One region of the Halomonas sp. HL-93 genome, then DNA from elsewhere that is predicted to be linked to it. Evidence: predicted binding sites of a transcription regulator. Region 1 holds the regulator's gene; each other region holds the start of a gene.

What was found. The regulator FNR, encoded in region 1, switches genes on or off when oxygen is low (the NO sensors DNR and NnrR bind a similar motif). The targets are predictions, from matches to a motif close to TTGATNTANATCAA.
Region 2: GA0071314_RS07085 (OmpW/AlkL family protein) is a predicted target of FNR. The motif match lies at 2,177-2,190, and genes of this name have one in related genera.
Region 3: kdgD (5-dehydro-4-deoxyglucarate dehydratase) is a predicted target of FNR. The motif match lies at 2,864-2,877, and genes of this name have one in related genera.

What each region holds. Positions count from the first base shown of each region.
Region 1 is NZ_LT593974.1:801,264-808,033, reverse strand. Features, by position in the region: gene glcF (glycolate oxidase subunit GlcF) at 1-669, shown strand, start outside; gene GA0071314_RS03625 (heme-binding protein) at 747-1,148, shown strand; tRNA gene GA0071314_RS03620 (tRNA-Asp) at 1,265-1,341, opposite strand; tRNA gene GA0071314_RS03615 (tRNA-Val) at 1,409-1,484, opposite strand; tRNA gene GA0071314_RS03610 (tRNA-Asp) at 1,529-1,605, opposite strand; tRNA gene GA0071314_RS03605 (tRNA-Asp) at 1,647-1,723, opposite strand; tRNA gene GA0071314_RS03600 (tRNA-Val) at 1,787-1,862, opposite strand; gene GA0071314_RS03595 (alpha/beta fold hydrolase) at 1,970-2,695, opposite strand; gene hemN (oxygen-independent coproporphyrinogen III oxidase) at 2,829-4,247, shown strand; gene fnr (fumarate/nitrate reduction transcriptional regulator Fnr) at 4,310-5,050, shown strand; gene ttcA (tRNA 2-thiocytidine(32) synthetase TtcA) at 5,047-5,970, opposite strand; gene GA0071314_RS03575 (DNA polymerase III subunit epsilon) at 6,048-6,689, opposite strand; gene GA0071314_RS03570 (putative nucleotidyltransferase substrate binding domain-containing protein) at 6,686-6,770, opposite strand, start outside.
Region 2 is NZ_LT593974.1:1,557,486-1,564,255, forward strand. Features, by position in the region: gene GA0071314_RS07075 (DUF3549 family protein) at 1-777, opposite strand, end outside; gene GA0071314_RS07080 (YqcC family protein) at 1,067-1,399, shown strand; gene GA0071314_RS07085 (OmpW/AlkL family protein) at 1,464-2,090, opposite strand; gene putP (sodium/proline symporter PutP) at 2,431-3,921, opposite strand; gene putA (bifunctional proline dehydrogenase/L-glutamate gamma-semialdehyde dehydrogenase PutA) at 4,205-6,770, opposite strand, start outside.
Region 3 is NZ_LT593974.1:35,370-42,139, forward strand. Features, by position in the region: gene GA0071314_RS00185 (SCO family protein) at 1-89, opposite strand, end outside; gene GA0071314_RS00190 (AEC family transporter) at 206-1,123, shown strand; gene thpD (ectoine hydroxylase) at 1,508-2,419, shown strand; gene kdgD (5-dehydro-4-deoxyglucarate dehydratase) at 2,955-3,866, shown strand; gene GA0071314_RS00205 (ABC transporter substrate-binding protein) at 3,926-4,975, shown strand; gene GA0071314_RS00210 (tripartite tricarboxylate transporter TctB family protein) at 5,084-5,527, shown strand; gene GA0071314_RS00215 (tripartite tricarboxylate transporter permease) at 5,544-6,770, shown strand, end outside.

The DNA of each region.
Region 1 (6,770 bases):
AACACTAATGCTGCCACCGCACGCATATTGGACCGTTTGGGCATCAGCGTAACGACGGTATCAGAGGTTGGTTGCTGCGGTGCGATTGATTTCCACCTCAACGCCCAGGAAGACGGACGTGCCCGCATGCGCGCCAATATCGACGCCTGGTGGCCCCACGTTGAACAAGGCGCAGAGGCCATCGTGCAAACCGCCAGCGGCTGCGGCGCCTTCGTCAAAGAGTATGGCGAAATGCTCAAGGATGACCCTGACTATGCCGACAAGGCCGAGAAAATCAGCGCCCTGGCAAAGGACATCGTCGAAGTGCTGCGCGACGAACCACTGGAAGCATTGGATGTTCAGGCCAGCCAGCGGCTGGCGTTTCACTGCCCCTGCACATTGCAGCACGCTCAAAAGCTCAACGGCGCGGTAGAAGGCGTGCTGACCAAGCTTGGCTTCGCGCTGACCCCGGTGCAGGACGCGCACCTCTGCTGTGGCTCGGCGGGCACCTACTCGATCACCCAGCCTGAACTGGCGACCCAACTGCGCGACAATAAACTCAACGCGCTGGAAGCGGGCAATCCGGAAATGATTGTCACGGCCAACATCGGCTGCCAAACCCATTTAGCCGGTGCGAACCGAACGCCGGTTCGCCACTGGGTAGAAATCGTCGACGCTGCGCTACACTGAAGACCCATTAAGCTGCCACTGCCAACACGCTGTCGGTAGTGGCGTTTTAAATTGTAAAACTGACCAAAGGACACGCTATGCAAACCAAAGCGATTTTATCCCAATCGGACGTTATTCGCGTGCTTGATGCCGCTCAAAAAGAAGCTGACAGCAATGGCTGGGCGGTGACCATTGCCGTCGCCGACGATGGCGGCCACCTGCTGGCGCTACGTCGCCTGGACGGTGCGGCACCTTTTAGCGCCGACGTTGCCACCCAAAAAGCACGCAGCGCGGCTGTCGGCCGCAAAGAAACCCAGGTTTTTGAAGAGATGATCAACGGTGGTCGTACGGCATTTGTTTCTGCGCCGCTTCAGGGGCTGCTTTCAGGCGGTGTACCGATTATCGTCGATGGCCATGTGGTTGGCTCGGTGGGCATTTCTGGTGTCAAACCGGACCAGGACGTTCAAGTCGCCAAAGCTGGCGTCAGCGCGATTGGCTGAACATAAACATGTAAACGCCGCGCAAACGAAAAACCCCGGATCGATGATCCGGGGTTTTTTTAAATTCGTTCGGTATAACACCGATAATGATCACTGCTGAAATGTAGACTGCATAATGGCGGACCGGACGAGACTCGAACTCGCGACCTCCGGCGTGACAGGCCGGCATTCTAACCAACTGAACTACCGGTCCGCTGTAGTGTACTTACATCTAGCAGGGTCTTGCGTTTTGACCATTTGAGCACGTCGAGTATTTCAAATGGTGGGTGGTACTGGGTTCGAACCAGTGACCCCCAGCTTGTAAGGCTGGTGCTCTCCCAACTGAGCTAACCACCCAGGTTATTGGCATCGCCAATATTTGCTATGTTACGTGTTTATCGTGGCGGACCGGACGAGACTCGAACTCGCGACCTCCGGCGTGACAGGCCGGCATTCTAACCAACTGAACTACCGGTCCACATACGACAAAACATGGAAAACAGGCGGGTAATGCAACGATGGCGGACCGGACGAGACTCGAACTCGCGACCTCCGGCGTGACAGGCCGGCATTCTAACCAACTGAACTACCGGTCCGCTGTATTGCACTATTAACGCTAGGTGCTTTCCTTACTGCGACGTTTCCAGGCCATCATACGATGGTGGGTGGTACTGGGTTCGAACCAGTGACCCCCAGCTTGTAAGGCTGGTGCTCTCCCAACTGAGCTAACCACCCGCTGGTCACGTGGCGCTGCATTCTACAGTAGACGCGAAGGAAGTCAACACACTACGTTCAAATACTGTGCTTCCACAGACGGCTTTAAACGCACCCTTCCAAACGCCTCACTGCAGCGATTGAGCGCGCACGAAGGATGCCCCATGAGCGGCGGCTTCGTCAATCAAAATCGTCTGATTTACCCCCGAGGCACGGCGGGGTTTAAAGTCGTGATCGCCATCGGTAAGCCACATCACCTGGGTGTTATGCGGCAGCGCGTAGCTCGATACCTCTGCGTGATTGCCCAGAGGATCACGCTCGCCCTGAAGTATCAGTGAAGGCACCTGCACGTCTGACCAATGCGCCAGGCGCAGTTTGTCGGGTGCTTTTGGCGGATGAAACGGATAACCGGCGATCACTAGCCCCGGGCAAGCTTGCTGACTGGCCAACATGCTTGCCGCGCGGCCACCCATCGACTTGCCGCCGAGCCAAAGCGGCTTAGCCGTTAGCGGGGCAAGGCCGTCATACCAACGCGCCAACTCGGCCACCGTGCGATCAATGGCGGGCGGAGGGCGGCGCTTTCCCGTGGCCTGCATTTGCTGCATATAGCCAAGATCAAACGTAATCACCTGCAACCCATGCTTCGCTAACGCACTGGCAAACTGCTGCATAAAAGCGGATCGGTGCCCGGCGCCAGCGCCATGGGCCAACAGCAGGCAGCCGTGACTTGCCTGTCCATAAAGCCTGAGCGGCCCCATCCCCTCAAGCCAAAAACAGCCGCTGACCTGCTGGGCGACCACCTCCGCCAGCGTCTGCTTATCGATGCTTGTTTCCTGCGGCCAGTGGGTTTCCACAACGCGGCCCTCCGGGCTGTTTGACTGAATGCGCCAACATCCACCTGGCGCTGCTTTTCTTGACGTAGCTCAACACGAGATTGCCTGGCAGCCGCTACCCTTGCGTCAACCCTTTGACCTGGAGCATGGTCCCATGCCTACCACCGTGAATGATGCTGCTTCTGATAGCACCTTGACCACTTCAACGTGGAGCGACGCATTACTCCAGCGCTACGCAATAAGCGGCCCCCGCTATACGTCTTACCCCACCGCCCTGTCCTTTGACGAGGCGTTTACGGCCGACGATTTTACCTCTGCCCTGGCACGCAGCAACGACGCTCAACGAGCGCTATCGCTGTATGTACATATTCCGTTCTGCCGGAAGATCTGTTTCTACTGTGCCTGTAACAAGATCGCCACTAAGAACACCGCACTTGCCGAACCCTATCTGGCAAGGCTCGACCGTGAAATGGCGCTGGCAGCGCAGCCTCTCGACACCCGGCGACCGGTGAGGCAACTGCACTGGGGTGGCGGCACACCAACCTTTTTAACGCTTGACCAGATGAGCGAATTGATTGACCGCCTGGATGCCCGCTTCGGCCTCTCCAGCGACCCCGAGCGCGACTACGCCATTGAAATCGACCCGCGCGAAGCCGATGTGTTAACCCTGCGTCATCTGCAATCGCTGGGCTTTAACCGGCTGAGCCTGGGCGTGCAGGACTTTGATCCTCAGGTACAGCGAGCGATTAACCGTGACCAGCCACGGGTACTCACCGAAACGCTGATGGACGAAGCCCAGCGACTGGGCTTCCGCTCGCTCAACCTGGACCTTATCTACGGTCTACCACTGCAAACGGCGAACAGTTTTGCACAGACGCTTCGCCAGGTCATCGAACTGAACCCGGCGCGCCTGTCGGTGTTCAACTATGCCCACCTTCCGGAGCGTTTTCCGCCCCAGCGGCGCATTCGCCAGCAGGACCTGCCCGACGCCGACGAGAAACTAGCCATGCTGCGCGTCACCATCGACATGCTCACCGATGCCGGCTATGTGCATATCGGCATGGATCATTTTGCCCGACCGGACGACAGCCTGGTTCTTGCCCAGCAAAACGGCACGCTGCAGCGCAACTTCCAGGGCTATTCCAGCCACGCCCAGTGCGATCTGATTGGCTTTGGTGTATCGGCCATTTCACGCCTTGACGACTGTTATGCGCAAAACAGCAGCCAGCTCAATCTTTACCAGTCAGCCATTGATCAAGGGCAGCTAGCCACACAGCGTGGCGTATGCCTAAGTCGCGACGACCTGATTCGCCGCGATGCCATTGAGCGCTTGATGTGTGACATGCAGTTGGATTTGGCGGCGCTCGGCAAGCGCTGGCAGATTGATGCCCACCAGTATTTCCGCCTAGCGCTTAGTTCTCTCGACCAGGCAAAGCGCGATGGATTAGTGGATATACAGGGCAACAAGCTGCGCGTTTCCCCTTTAGGGCGATTGCTAATTCGCCATTTAGCCATGGCGTTTGATGCTCGCCTGGCTAATCAGAGCGAACAGCGCTATTCAAAAATAGTTTGACGGTTGCTGCCCATATGCTCCAGCTTACATAATGAAGCCATGCGCCACTGACGGAGACTCTCATGCTGGAACCAATGCTCCAACGGCGTGCCATCCTACATGAGGCACGCTGTCAAACCTGCAGCTTAAGCTCGCTGTGCCTGCCATTAGCGCTCGAACTGGAAGATATAGACCAGTTTGATGCGATTATTCGGCGACGCGCCCCGCTCAAAAAAGGCGAGCAGCTTTTTCGCCAGGGGGAGCCGTTTACCAGCGTATATGCCGTGCGTTCAGGCAGCTTAAAACAGGTCACCAGCGAAGGCGGTGGCTTTGAACAGCTGACCAACTTCTATCTGCCAAGTGAACTGGTAGGCTTAGATGCTATCGATGAACCCCATTACCCCGGCAGCGTGGTCGCGCTGGAAACCACCACGGTATGCGAGATTCCGTTTGACCAACTGGATCATTTGTCTGAAAAGCTGCCCGAGCTACGCGGCCAGCTATACCGCAGCATGAGCAAAGAACTGCGTAATGACCGGCGAATGATGCGGCTGCTGTCCCGCAAAACCGCCGACCAGCGCCTGGCAAGCTTTCTGATCACGCTTTCCGACCGTTTTCGCCGCCGGGGCTACTCGCCCTACAGTTTTCGACTCTCAATGCCCAGAGCGGATATCGGCAACTATCTCGGGCTCGCTGTGGAAACCGTCAGCCGGATTGTAAGCCGCTTCCAATCTCAGGAAGTGGTGGACGTGTCAGGCCGCGAGGTACGCATTCTTGATATAGCGAGACTGCAGCAGCTTGCCGAAGAAGACGCCGCTCCCTAGCCAACAGTGAGCGCCTGAATGCGCCCCGCCATTAACTCAGCCTGTTTGGCTTCTAGCCCGGCGAAGTCAAACAGATCGCGGTCCGCAAGCTGCGAGGGCGCAACATTGGTGACGGCTTTAAACATACTTTCCAATCGGCCGGGATGTTTTTTATCCCAATCCGCCAGCATATCTTTCACTACTTGACGCTGTAGGTTGGGCTGCGAGCCACAAAGGTTGCAAGGGATAATAGGGAACGCCATTTGCTGGGCGTACTCAACGATATCCGCCTCTTTGCAGTACGCCAGCGGTCGGATAACGATGTTCTTGCCGTCGTCAGAAAGCAATTTGGGCGGCATTGATTTTAGCGTGCCACCGAAGAACATATTTAAAAACAGCGTTTCAAGAATGTCTTCCCGATGGTGGCCCAGGGCAATCTTGTTAGCACCGATTTCTTCGGCAAAGCCGTACAGCGAACCGCGGCGCAAGCGCGAACATAGCGCGCAAGTGGTTTTGCCTTCCGGGGTTTTCTCTTTCACCACCGAATAGGTATCACGCTCCAGAATGTGGTATTCCACCCCGCGTTGCTCGAGATAGGTCGGCAACACATGCTCAGGAAAGCCCGGCTGTTTCTGGTCCATGTTGACGGCCACCAGCGAGAAGTTCACCGGCGCATTGCGCTGCAGGCTGAGCAGCATCTCCAGCATTGTATAACTGTCTTTGCCGCCGCTCAGGCAGACCATAACGCGATCGCCCTCATCGATCATGCGATAGTCAATGATCGCGTTGCCCACTTCGCGGCGAAGACGCTTTTGCAGCTTATTGAACTCGCGTTTTTGTTTGGCTGCGTGGGCTTCAGAAGCGACAGCCGCTTCGGGGAAGCCGGGTGCCGCATTAGGGGTCGCCAACGCTGGGTCAAAATGATCAAGGTGATGTTGCATGGTATAAGCACTGCCGATGGTAAAAGAAGCAACCGCTATTCTAGCAACTCCCAGCGCCAGCGCCCAACTGCTTGCCACTACAGGGCAGCATCCACCTCCGTACGCTGCAAGCGAAGATACAGCAGCGCGCTGGCGGTGGCATCTTCAAGCGCCCGCTGAGGCGCCTGGCTGGGCACTTGCCAACAGTTTAGCGCTCTGGCTAGCTCATCTTCTTGCTCAGCCTGGGGGTGTAAGCGGCGCAGATGGCGCTGGTGCAGCTTGGTGACATCCACCCGTGCATTGGGCAGGCCAAACCCTAGATGGCGGCGTAGCGCCTGCTCGAGCGGCGCGAGGCGCTGCTCAAGCTGCCAGCCGACGATCGGCCGGTTGCCGATAAACTCGACTAGCGAACGCAGGCTTTCAACATCGAGCGGTAGCGTGGTCTCCACGTTGTACAGCAACTGATGACGGCGCTCGGCGGCGTCGCTTCCTCGCGCGCCTTCGCTCAGCGCTGCAACCCATGCGCGACTGGTCAGGATTTGGTGATGACGCAGCGTTACCGCCGCGATGCTCATTACCCCATGGTGGGCAAAACACGAAAGCGCCACCAGTTCATTTCCTAGGTAAGGTTGGAAAAGCCACGCATAGGGAGAAGCTGCATAGCGGCGGCGCTCGCTTCCCCGGCGCAGCAGGCCGCCAAGCCAACCAAAGGGGGCATCTAAATAGTGTCGACTGATCACGAATACTCCAGGTGATAACGATGCGAGAGACGCTGTTTGAAATCTTTAACGATGTGCAGCGCTTCGCGAAGCAAATCACGC
Region 2 (6,770 bases), 760 kb from region 1:
AAGTAACTGGGTATACCAATTACCTGCCTCGTGAGTGACGGTAGCACCTACTGCGCGCACGCAGGCGCATAGCATTTCAAGGTCACCTGCGATGATGGCCTGTTCGCCCCTTCGACGCAATGCGGCGACCAAACCGCTGGTGAGTGCCTGATGCTCCAGACAGAGACAAAATGCCTGAGCAACCTCTGTGGGTAAATAAGCCAATTGGGTGGCCAGCCGTTCAGCAATGTCGTTATCCATACGGATAACCACGTCGGCGATGCCCTGTAACCCCAACTGCTGCCAGTCTAGCGTCTCTGGGTCGCGTAGGTAGGCGACGACGGGTTCAAAATGTTGGCTCGCAGGCAGCTTAAGGTCATAGGTTGCACGGGCATTGAGCATCGCCTGAAAATGAGCGCTCGGCGTAAAAGCGAGCGGGTTGTCCTTCATCAGGTTATCAACCTCAGGGGCTCGTTCTTGGCCTAGCTGCGAGACATTGCGGCCAAGGGTTTCGATCAACCGGTTTAAAAACGCATCGCGCTGGGCGGGCACCAGATGGCCTTCCTCGTCCAGCGGCAGGGCCAGGAACCAGATCGCCGGCTCCGGCATATCCCCAAGCCGAAACACAATGGCCACGCGCGCTTGGCTTTGCCAAGGGGCGGGCCAAGGGCTCTGCGCGTTTTCTAACTGGCGCAGCGCGTTATCTGAGCACGCCGTTACACGGCGACCCATATGATAAAACGACACGCTGGCCCCGCTGCGCTGAAAGAACTCGTCTAGGGTGCGAATTGGTTGCATAACGTCCTTTCCTGTTGCAAGCCTGCACTCTACCTTGCGGATAGCAGCCTGTCAGCCGTAGGCATTGATAATATCACGCCTTTTTTACTATCTGGTTAAAAATTAGACAGTCACCCGTAACCCGCATGAGAACCGCGGATGCGACACATTTCCATAGCTTATCCACAGTCTCTTGCAAGTTTTCTGTGAGTCTGTGAATAACGGGGGCCGTCGGTGGGTGAGTGGCAACTCGGGGACAGAGTTGGGATAATATATTTAACCCATACGACAGATTTAACTTAGGTGGTTTATGAGCGTCCATCAACAGCTTCACACTGCGCTTCTTGAGCTTGAAGCTACCTTAAAAGCCGCCAATCTATGGCGCATGCCGGCACCAGAGGCTGCGGCCTTTTCCAGCCAGCAGCCGTTCTGTATCGATACGATGTCGCTGCTCCAATGGCTGCGTTTTGTGTTTATTGCTCGGTTAAACACGTTAGCTGAAGCAGGTGGGCCAATGCCGGCCAAATGTGATGTGGCGCCGGCTATAGCGGCGCATCTTAAGCAGGAGAACGTACGAGCCAGCGATTATTTGTTGGTGGTTAGGGCCGTTGAGCGCATTGATCAGCTGGTTACCGATAACTAATGAAATCGCCCCTGACCACTTATCAGAGGGCGATGGCCGTTAGATGTACTGTCTGTCTGCCTATTTAAAAACGATAGCTGATGCCTCCCATTACCACCACGGGATCAATGTCTACGCTACCGGCTGACTCTCCGTTGATGGTGGCATCGCTGTCGATATCGATGTACCAGGCGGCTGCGTTCAACGCCCAGTGATCATCAATCAGCAAGTCAACGCCCACTTGGCCTGCAACTCCCCATGAATCCTCCAAGGACAGCGAAGCTCCGATATCGGTCTTTTCGTCAGAGAAATGTGTGTAATTGACGCCAACTCCCAGGTAGGGCTGAACGCGGGCATTGCTGCCGCCTAATGGGTAATATTGGAAGGTCAGCGTAGGCGGAAGGTGCTTGGTCGACCCGTCTGTAACGCCATCGACCTGTAAGTCGTGCTTAAAGGGCAGGGCAGCTAGCAGCTCGACACCTAAGGTGTCGTGAAAGCGGTAGCCCAGCGTAAAGGCGGGCCCGCTTTCCGAGTCTACGTGTACATCAGCGCCGCCTAGCAGCTCGCCATTATCGCTGGTGGGGGCAACCTTGGCGATGCCAAGGCGGGTGAAAAAATCGCCTTCCCCATAAGCAAAGCTGGCGCCGCTGAAGGTAAGTGTGGCGGTCGATAGGCTGATTGCGACAATGTGACGAGGTTTGATGTTGCGCATGGAGTCACTCCTGATTGCAAGGCGGGCGGCCATTCATTGGCTGCTTAACGGTGCAAACAGTTTATCGAGACGCTGCGAGTGGATTATTGATCTATGGCAAGAGTTATTAGACAACTGTGCTTAGAGTGATTCGGTATCGCTCATGGGTAGACTTTTAAGCAGTTATTGAGGCAGACCAGAGTCGCGCTGAAGGGCTTTAGATATCACCAAGAGTTTTACCGTGTGATGTAAGCTAATGGCGTCACTGAAGTGAATGAGGCCTTCCCGTGACGGTGTACCTGACACGGGAAGGCCTCATGATCAACCTATTGGCTAGGTTGAGTGCGCGGTTCGCACTCGTCTAGCGATCGATATGCTGATATTCACCGGCATCGGCAGTAGCGCTGCTTACTGCCAAAATGGCGATAAACGAAGCGATGAAGCCAGGAATGATCTCGTACACGCCAGGGCCACCCATGAATTCAGCGTTCCAGCCCAATGCAATCCAGATCATAACGGTGGCGGCACCCACCACCATGCCTGCGATGGCACCGGCGCCGTTCGTGCGCGACCACATCAGCGACAGGATAATCAGCGGCCCGAATGCTGCACCGAAGCCTGCCCAGGCGTTGCTAACTAGACCCAGAACCTGAGAGTCTTCATCAGATGCAATGAAAGCGGCAACAATGCCGACTAGTACCACGCAGACACGGCCTACGGCGACACTTTGTTGCTCAGATGCCTTCTTATTCAGGAACAGACGATAGAAGTCTTCAGTCAACGATGAAGATGCCACTAGAAGCTGGCTGGAAACGGTGCTCATGATCGCAGCAAGCAGCGCTGCATAGAGGAAACCGGTGATCAGCGGATGGAACAGTAGATCTGCCAGGACAATAAAGATGGTTTCCGGATCCTCGACATCCATGCCGTTACGGAGCGCATAGGCCCGACCGAAAATGCCCAAAGAAACAGCGCCAATCAGCGAGATAAGCATCCAGCCCATGCCAATGTTACGGGCAATCGGTACATCCTTGAGTGTCCGGATGGCCATGAAGCGCACAATGATGTGCGGCTGGCCGAAATAGCCAAGCCCCCAGGTCACCGCCGACAGCCACCCGATAAAGGTCAATCCGGACGTCCAGGACAGTAGCGTGGGGTCGGCTTCATTTAAGGTTTGTGTTGCCTGGCCGAAACCGCCCCCACCTTCGCCGAATAGCACCACCGCAGGCATGATGATCAGCGCCAGCATCATGATGCAGCCTTGCACGAAGTCGGTCATGCTCACCGCAAGGAAGCCGCCAACCACGGTATAAATAAGCACCACGCCCAGTGTAATAATGACCCCCATGGCATAGTTGCTCATATCACCGACGTTGAAAACGCCAGAGAACGCGCTTTCAAACAGCTTGCCGCCAGCCACCAGTCCCGATGCGGTATAGACCGCAAAGAAGACGACGATCACGATGGCAGACACTGTGCGCAGGGAAAGCGCCCGTGTCGGGAACCGGTTTGCCAGGAACGCCGGAATGGTAATCGCGTTGCCATAGTGAACGGTTTGTTCACGTAGGCGCGGAGCGACCAGAATCCAGTTGAATAACGCCCCCACAAGCAAACCAATCCCGATCCAGGCCGAGCCCAAACCTGAAGCGAACAACGCCCCAGGCAAACCCAGCAGCAACCAGCCACTCATGTCCGATGCGCCGGCCGATAGAGCCGCCACTTTTGGGCTGAGGGTTCGGCCCCCGAGCATATAATCTTCAGATGAAGAAGTGGCTTTGCGCATCGCGTAAATACCGATGGCGATCATTAGCGCAAAGTACGCAATGAGACTTATCCAAACACCGATGGCCATAAAAACGTCTCCTGTTTCTTAGTTATTAAGTCGGGCGTAGTGCCGACAGGTTGGTGCGCTTGCCAACAAGGCGTTGGCAGCGGTGCAGTTTTGTTTTTTTAAACCCCATTCGTATTCACGTGAGGGGCCCCTAGGTCGTCTGGCCGCGATGTCCTCAGTGAGGTTGTTGGAACGGTTGTACGTAGCTTCTCTATATCGAGAACATAACCGGCGATCCCTTTGTTATTTTTCCCCATGAGACGCTTCCTTTTAAGACGTTCAGTTTATTAGTGTGACGAGCGGCTTACTCATCGCCCAGTGCCAATAGCGACGCATTGCCCCCTAGGGCAGCGGTGTTATTGGTAATGGTTTTTTCGGTAACAAAACGCTGTAGGTAATTCGGCCCACCGGCTTTCGGGCCCGTGCCTGACAGCCCTTGGCCACCAAAGGGTTGTACACCCACCACAGCACCGATGATATTGCGGTTGATGTAAACGTTGCCGACTCGCATTTTCTGAGCTATTTCAGCGGCAAAGGATTCATTGCGGCTATGTACCCCAAACGTCAGGCCATATCCCCGTCCGTTGATGTGGTTAATGACTTGGTCGAGTTCACTGGCCTTGTAACGCACGATGTGTAGGATTGGGCCAAACTGTTCGCGGGTGAGTGAGTCGATGCTGTCGATGACGAAGGCAGCGGGGGCCACAAAGGTGCCATTGCGGGTATGCTCAGACGCCATCGGCGTTTCCGCCACAAGGCGGTTCTCAGCCTTGAGTTTTTCGATGTGCTCAAGCAAACCTTTGCGGGCGTCTTCGTCGATGACCGGCCCGACATCGGTACCAAGGTCTCGAGGGTCGCCAATATGCAGTTCGCTCATTGCCCCTTTAAGAATCTCGATAACTCGATCGGCCACATCGTCCTGCAAATATAAAACGCGTAGCGCCGAGCAACGCTGCCCCGCACTCTGGAATGCCGACTGAATCACGTCTACCACGACTTGCTCGGGCAGGGCGGTCGAGTCGACGATCATGGCATTCATTCCGCCGGTTTCAGCGATCAAGGTCGGCAGTGGTGCGTTCTCCCGCGCTGCCAGGGCACGGTTGATGATCTGTGCAGTATCCGTCCCGCCGGTGAATACCACGCCGGTAATCCGTGGGTCAGACGTCAGCACGCTGCCTACTGTTGGGCCATCACCTGGTAGTAGCTGCACCACGTCGCGGGGCATGCCGGCTTCATGCAGTAACTCGATGACACGGTGGGCCACAATGGAGGTTTGTTCGGCGGGCTTGGCCAGTACGGTGTTGCCCGCTACCGCGGCGGCCACAACCTGACCGCAGAAAATAGCCACCGGGAAGTTCCAGGGGCTAATCGCCGCAAACACACCCTTGCCCCCCATCAATAACTGATTAGATTCTCCCGTCGGGCCGGGTAATTCGATTGGCTCGCCAAACGATTCTTCTGCACGCATGGCGTAGTAGCGGCAAAAGTCCACGGCTTCCTTGATTTCATCAACACCGTCGGTCAGCAGTTTGCCGCCTTCCCGGGAACACAGCGTCATAAGTTCCGGCATGTGTTCTTCCATCAAGTCGCCCAGCCGCCGGATAATGGCGGCGCGTTCGACAACCGGTGTGGCGTCCCAACGGGGAAAGGCATTCCAGGCGGCGTCCACTGCCTTGGCGGCTTGCTCTTTACTGGTCCATTGCACGCTGCCTACGGTTTGGCGGCGATCATAGGGCGATGTGACCTTATGCGTGTTGGCGGCGTCATCGCCGACGTCAAACGCCAGCAGCGGTTTGGTCGGGTACTGTTTGTCCATGAAGGTAGCCATTTCCTCCATGAGCGGATAATAGTGACTGCGAATATTCAAATTAACGCCACGAGAGTTAAGCCGTTTTGGGCCGTAGATATCTTTAGGCAGGGGGATAAGCGGGTTGACTAACGACGGTTGCTGGCGAAGCGTATCTACCGGATGTTGGCAGAGGGATTCAACCGGCACGTCGGGGTCGACCAGTTGGTGTACGAACGAGGAGTTAGCGCCATTCTCAAGCAAGCGACGTACTAGATAAGGTAACAAGTCTTTATGGGCCCCCACCGGTGCATAAATGCGGCAGTAGGTCCCTTTGGGAGCGCGCTCAAGAGCAGCCTCGTAAAGCGCTTCACCCATGCCATGTAGGCGCTGGAATTCAAATGGGCGACTGGTGCGATGCGCCAACTCCAAGATGGTGGTGATGGTATGCGCATTGTGAGTGGCAAACTGTGGGAAAATACGCCCTGCGGTGTCATTGGATAGCAAGAACTGGGCGCAGGCCAGGTAAGCCACATCGGTGGCCGCCTTGCGGGTAAAAACCGGGTAGCCTTCCACACCCAACTGCTGGGATTCTTTGATTTCTGTATCCCAGTAGGCGCCTTTCACCAAACGCAACGGAATTTCGTCCCCTTGCTGCTCAGCAAGTCGGTTAATGTAATGCAGCACCGGTAGCGCGCGCTTGGAGTATGCCTGAACCACTAGACCAAAGTGGCCCCAGCCTTTGACGGCGTCGCTTTCATATACCGCGCGAAATACTTCAAGTGACAGTTCTAGACGGTCGATCTCTTCGGCGTCGATGGTAACAGCCACGTTTAGCTCGCGAGCTTTAGAGACCAGCTTTATTACGCTATCGACAAGCTCGACTAAAATCTGCTCACGGCGGCCGAATTCATAGCGAGGGTGAAGCGCTGAAAGCTTAATCGAGACCGATGGGGCCGGGGTTTTGTCGCCTAGGCTTTTACATGTTTTGCCCACTTGCGCAATCGCGCGGGCGTAATCGTCAAAGTAGCGCTGGGCATCATCCCGTGTGCGGGCAGCTTCGCCCAGCATATCGTAGGAATAC
Region 3 (6,770 bases), 770 kb from region 1:
GGAGATAGCGTGGCCTTGTAGAGTGCGACGCCACTCGCAACGACCAGTGCGGCGGCGCCGACACCAAGCCATAATTTTGGAAAGGCCATGGTATCTCCCTGCAGGCGGTGTACCAGCATCTGCTGGCGACTGGACAACTATTCTCATAGTAACAGTAAACCCGTGACTGTCACGGCGAGGTCGAACAAAAGGATAAGGTACTCCATTGGAAAGCATTAGCGGTGCCCTTGGCCCCTTGTTTCTATTGATATTACTGGGCGCGGCACTGGGCGTTAAACGCTGGCCCAGCGATACGTTCTGGCCGCATATAGAGCGGCTGATCTATTTTGTGCTGTTTCCTGCCATGCTGGTGGCGACGCTGGCAACAGCGGATGTAAGCCAAGTGCCCGTTACCCGCCTGGCCCTGGTACTGCTTGGCGCGATGGCCATATTTGGCGTATTGCTGTGGCGGTTGAGAACACAGCTGAAGTTGACGCCAGCGGCGTTTACGTCGGTGTTTCAAGGTGCCGTGCGATTCAATACATACGTAGGGGTGGCCGGGGCGGCGGCTTTGCACGGCAGCGCAGGCGCTACCACTGCCGCCGTTGCGGTGGCGCTGATGGTGCCGGTGGTCAACATCATGTGCGTGGCCAGCTTTGTGGCCGCAGGTACGCTGGGTAACACCAGCCTCGGCAAAAGCATTATGGCGCTGATCAAAAACCCTTTGATTCTGGCGTGTTTACTGGGCATTGCGCTGAATCTTTCAGGCATAGGGCTTCCGGGTTGGAGCCACGCTACCGTCGACCTATTAGGCCGCGCTGCTTTGCCGCTTGGTCTGGTCGCTGTCGGCGTGGCGTTGCGCCCGGCCGCGCTGCTGCGTGTTGACCGCGGTGTGCTGGCCACTAACAGTGTCAAGCTGATACTCATGCCGGCACTGGTGCTGGGGCTCTCTTGGCTAGTAGGTCTGGATACGGTGAGCCGTGATGTCGCGTTGCTGTTTGCCGCGCTGCCTACCGCTACGTCGGCGTATATTTTGGCCCGCCAACTGGGCGGCGATGCTGAATTGATGGCGGCGATTATTACCGGTCAAACGCTGTTGGCGATGCTGACGCTGCCCGTTTGGCTTCAACTGGCGAGCGGATGAAAAACTAAATAAAAAATATTCGTGTTTGTGTTGACGCGGTAAATGAGAACGATTACATTGTGGTTGTGGCGTTTGATGAGACGCCACAGACCACGACAGAAAGCGACAGTTTCCTGTCATGGTTTCTCCCTCTCATTGCTAGTCACGGTCTTTTGCCGCTCCTTTGGAGCGGCTTTCTTTTTTCTAATCTCTGTTAGTGCCTCTCTTCTTATGCTGCCTCTTTGGCTACTTATCTTCGCTTAGCAGCTGATTTTAAACGCATGCATAGCTGAAACGTTTCTAACGCGGATAGGGCGTCATTGCTGAGGCGTGTTTTGGCGTCTACGTTTTAAAAGTGGCGCCTGAACGCGCTTTCTGACATGCATACTAACGGAGGAGTTTGCCATGAATGATACCCAAGATCTTTTCCCCACTCGCTTGGAACGAAAGTTGGGAATGTTTGAGCGCATCGACCCAGTGGTATATGGCGATGAGTCTCAGCTTGCGAATGGCCCATTGGACAGGTCGCAAATTGATGAGTATGAGAGAAAAGGCTTCCTCTCATTTGAAGGGTTTTATGATGCTGACGATATGCAGGCTTTTCTTCAAGAGCTACGTGAGTATGAAGACGATGCTGATCTGAAGCTCTCCGAAGGGACTATTCTTGAACCAGGGCGTGAAGAGATACGCACGGTGTTCGGTATCCATCAAGTATCAAAACGCTTCCAGCGCCTGACTCGAGATCCAAAGTTGCTGGCGATCGTTAAGCAATTGCTGGGCAGTGATGTCTATATCCATCAGTCACGGATCAACTATAAGCCAGGGTTCAAAGGTAAGGGGTTTGAGTGGCATTCGGACTTTGAAACATGGCATAGCGAAGACGGCATGCCGCGTATGCGTGCGCTAAGTTGTTCAATCGTCCTCACTGACAACGGCGAGTTTAACGGTCCGCTGATGCTGATTCCCGGCTCGCACCGGTACTTTGTTCCCTGTGTGGGACGAACGCCGGAAAATAACTACAAAGAGTCGCTGAAAAGCCAAGAGGTAGGGGTGCCGCCCGCGAGCAGCCTTCGCGAGATAATGCTTGAAAACGATATTGAAGCACCCAAAGGCCCAGCAGGGTCTCTGGTAATTTTCGAAAGCAATACCATGCACGGCTCCAATATCAACATGTCCTGCTGGCCAAGAAGTAACCTGTTCTTTGTCTACAATAGTGTTGAAAATACACTTCACGACCCTTACTGCGGTAACCGGCCTCGCCCAGAATTTCTGGCCAACCGCACCGAGTGGGAGCCCCTTGAGCCCCTTCAGGAGTAACCTCTTGTACATTGCCGTATTGAGCGCAAAACCTGACGGTGGCAATTGCTGACTTGCGCCAATACGGCACTTCGCGAGATTTTCGAGATTTTGAACCGCCTTCTGGACGTTGATCAAAAAATGACGCGCCTAGGATACGCACTTACAGGCCCCCTGATGCAGCAGGGGGTCGCGAATGCTAGATGTTTACCTTCCCTTCATGATTTTCTAATAAATAACGTTAGCTCCAAGGTATGAGCAAAAAATACCCCGAAACCGCCCACACTCCCTTAGCAGAGTGCGGCGCTGACTATAAACGCCTAAGTCGCTGTTAATGGTTGAATTGCGTGATATGAGGCTGCATAAGCGTCGCGCTTAGCCTATGGGAGAGGTGGTTAAACTTTGGTTGTATTTTGCGATGGCCGACTTGCTTAACCCGACGGGGGCGATTAGTTTTTAACTTGTATGATGTATGACAACTAAGAGGTTGTCACGATTTTAAGCCTCGCGAATGGGTGTTGGCACACTTCTACGAGGGAAGCATGAGGATGGTGGCGTGAAGTTTTCCAAACAAGACGTAATACAAGCGATCGGTGATGGCCTACTCTCGTTCCCGATCACCGACTTCGACGATAACGGCCAGTTCGATGAAGCCAGCTACCGCGAGCGGCTTGCCTGGTTTATTAGCCACGACATTTCAGCGGTATTCGTGGCCGGCGGCACCGGTGAGTTTTTTAACCTATCGCTGGAAGAATACCGCCAGGTGGTACGTGCAGCTGTCGATGTGGTCGATGGCAAGCTCCCGGTGATTGCCAGCGCGGGGTTAAGCGTGGCCTCGGGAAAAGCCTTCGCCAGAGCCGCGGAAGAAGCCGGCGCCGACGGCATTCTGCTAATGCCGCCCTACTTAACCGAATGCCCACAGGAAGGCCTGGTGGCCTATGCAAAGCAAATTTGCGACGCCACACCGATCAACGTTATCTACTACAACCGGGGTAACGGCATCCTCAACGCGGCGTCTGTCCAGACGTTGGCCGATGCCTGCCCGAACTTGATCGGTCTGAAAGACGGCAAGGGCGATATTCAAGCGCTGAATAAAATCATCAAGACTGTGGGCGACCGTCTGACCTATATCGGTGGCGTGCCTACCGCCGAGATTTTCGCCGAAGCGTATCTGTCGATTGGCGTTAACACATACTCCTCGGCCGTCTTCAATTTTGTTCCCGATATGGCGGTGGCCTTCTATCGAGCCCTCCGTGCTGGGGACAGCCACATCGTTAAGCAAATTACCCAAGAGTTTTTTATTCCGTTTATCGATTTACGGGATCAAAAAGCGGGGTATGCCGTGAGCCTGGTTAAGGCGGGTGCCGAGATTATCGGTCGCCCGGCCGGAGACGTTCGCGCGCCATTGACGATGCCGTCTGCCGACGAGTGTCGGCAATTAAAGCAACTAATCGATAATACGAAGTAAAAATCCTTATCAAACCGCAAAGTGATAACAAATTAACAACGAGCGAATGAGGTGAAGTTATGATCGTATCCAAAAAAATGATGACAGGCGTAGGTTCGGTAGCGCTTATGGCGGCAATAAGCGCCAGCTCTGGTACTGTCCTGGCCCAGGAACTACGCGGGAATGTCCGCGTTGTCATCGGCTCTACGTCGACCGGGGCAGACACCTATCAGAACTCCAGTTTCGTAGTGGACAAGCTAGCCGAGCATCTAGATATCAACATGAAGGTCGATGCGGTTGGGGCGAACGCGGCATTTCGCACTCTGGACCGAGATCCGCGCGGTAATACCCTGATGATCTTCCATGATTATGCCTATTTAGGCCACTTATACGGCGTGGAAGGCTTCAGCGATATCTTCGAGAAGTACGCCATTGGGCCTGCCGTATCTATTAACCCAGGCAATGCTTATCTGGTACCCAAGGACTCGCCCTACGAGAATCTGGAGGACATCATCGCTGCCGCAGGTGAAGGCGAGACAATACGTGTTGCGATCCAGCCGGGTGGCGTTTCCGAGATCGGTTTTAGCGCTTTGAAGAACGCTATCGCCATTGAGCATCCGGGGCAGGAAGATAATCTGGTCGCTGTGAACACAGGCTCCCAGTCGGACAAGAATCAGCAGCTGTTCGATGATCAAGTCGACGTTATTAATGGCTCCGTGCAAGCTAACGAGCAGTTCACTCGCTTGCCTGAAGATGATCAAAAGGCCATGCGTTTCGTTTGGTTGACGGCGAGTGAGGAAACCATAGAACAAGCGCCTGAAGATGGGCTGGGCGAAACATCGCGTGAACAGTTGTTGGAGTATGTTGAGCCTAACGTCAACGTCACCATGGGCGATGACGAAAGTTTCACTTTCGATAAGGAGTTCTTCTTCCTTTATAACAAAGACATGGACCCTGCTATCGTTGAGCAAATCGATGAGGCGCTGGCCGAGATCTACGATGAGGGCGAGATTCAGGAAACCCTGAAAGACAGTTTCTTCATCCCCAACTTCATGCCATCTGATGAAGCTGAAGCGCACTTTAAAGAGAAGGCAGAGCGTTACGCAAGTATCATCGAAAACATCAAATAAATCCTTTGGGCACTGGTGGCTTAGTTCTACCAGTGCCCTTTCATTCAGGTAGAACCGATAGAGAATAATACAGAGACAGGGTGTCTCCTGCTTATTTCCGGAGCGATTATGGAATCAGGTATATCAAGTCTGCTCAGCATCTCGGTCGATTTCGAGAACTCGCATTTGTTCTTCCCAACCATTATCAGTTGGATCATGGCCGTTTTGTTTGCCATTGTTCTAGTGGCAAAAGTAGCTCCTTTTCTAGTTGCTGTTAAGAGAGGAGAACGTTCTCTGCCTATTGTAGGTGAACCCATGGATGGATGGCGTTTTTTCGGCACGCTTGCGCTGATCGTCGCTTATTTCTATCTAATGGCTGTAGTGGGCAATCTATTCCCCTATACAGGGTATGGTTTTTTATTTGTTTCAATATTGTTCGTTCTTTTGATGTCTCTTATGTATATGCATAAGTGGACAAAGAAATCGCTCATTATTGTGGTCATTAATGCCGTTGTTGCACCTAGCTTAGTTTGGTTGATCCTTGCCAAGCTGTTTGCTATTACCCTGCCGTGATTAAAGCGAGTGCCCTATGGAATTCTTATCCTTATTTGACATAACTTTCTTTTTGCTGGCCGGGTTTGGCACGCTAGTCGGCATTATTTTTGGCGCAATTCCTGGTATGACCGCTACTATGGCGGTCGCCGTATGTTTGCCGCTAACCTATGCTCTAGGACTTCATAACGGTCTGGCTTTATTACTTGGTTTGTATGTGGGAGGCATCTCGGGTGGCATGGTGCCAGCGGTACTCATCAATATTCCCGGCACACCATCATCTATCACTACTACTTTCGATGGTTACCCGATGGCGCAAAAAGGGGAGGGAGAAAAGGCCCTGCGAATTTGTGTCATTGCTTCTGTTTTTGGTGGCCTGCTAAGTGCCGCAGTGCTTTTTCTCTTTGCGCCTTTATTGGCGGATTTTTCGATTAAGTTCTCCTATGTAGAGAAGTTCTTGATAATCCTGCTGGCACTGAGTGTCATCGCCTCGCTGTCAAACAGCATGCTGGTGGGCATTTTTAGTGGTGTGATTGGCATCTGGCTCAGCCTGATTGGTGACTACAGCACGACTGATGGTGGTAACGGCAAGACTCGCTTGATGTTTGACTTTATGGAGCCTTACCTCTTTGAAGGGTTTTCTCTGTTGCCCGTGCTGATAGGGATTTTCGGTATCTCCACAATTTTTTTAGAGGCTGAAAAGGGTGTTAAAAGTGAAGTGTCTGGAAAAAGCGTGAAGGTTAGTAAAGATTCTGGTTTTTCTTTATCAATCTTCAAAGGTAGCCTGACAAACCTTACCCGTTCTTCTTTTATAGGCACCTTTGTCGGCTTGTTGCCAGGCGTGGGTGGCAGCGCCGCCTCAGTGTTAGCGTATACCCAAGAGAAAAACTTGGCGCGTGACTCTTCTCAAATGGGTAAAGGGGCTCCCCAAGGTATTATTGCGTCAGAGTCAGCCAACAATGCGTTAACCGGCGGTGCACTGATTCCATTGTTATCGCTTGGGATTCCAGGTGACTCTACCACAGCGGTTCTAATTGGTGCTTTCACGTTGCAGGGTATTCAGGTAGGACCATTGTTCATTCCTGAAAATACTGAAACATGGTACGTCATGATGACGGCATTAGTGTTTGCCAATATCGTCATGTTTTTCCTGATGTTCTATGCCATCAAGCACATTGCCAAGGTCGTGCTGGTGCCCAAGCATATTCTCTTCCCCATTATTGTGATGATGTGTGTTGTGGGTGCTTACGCCATCAATTACGGC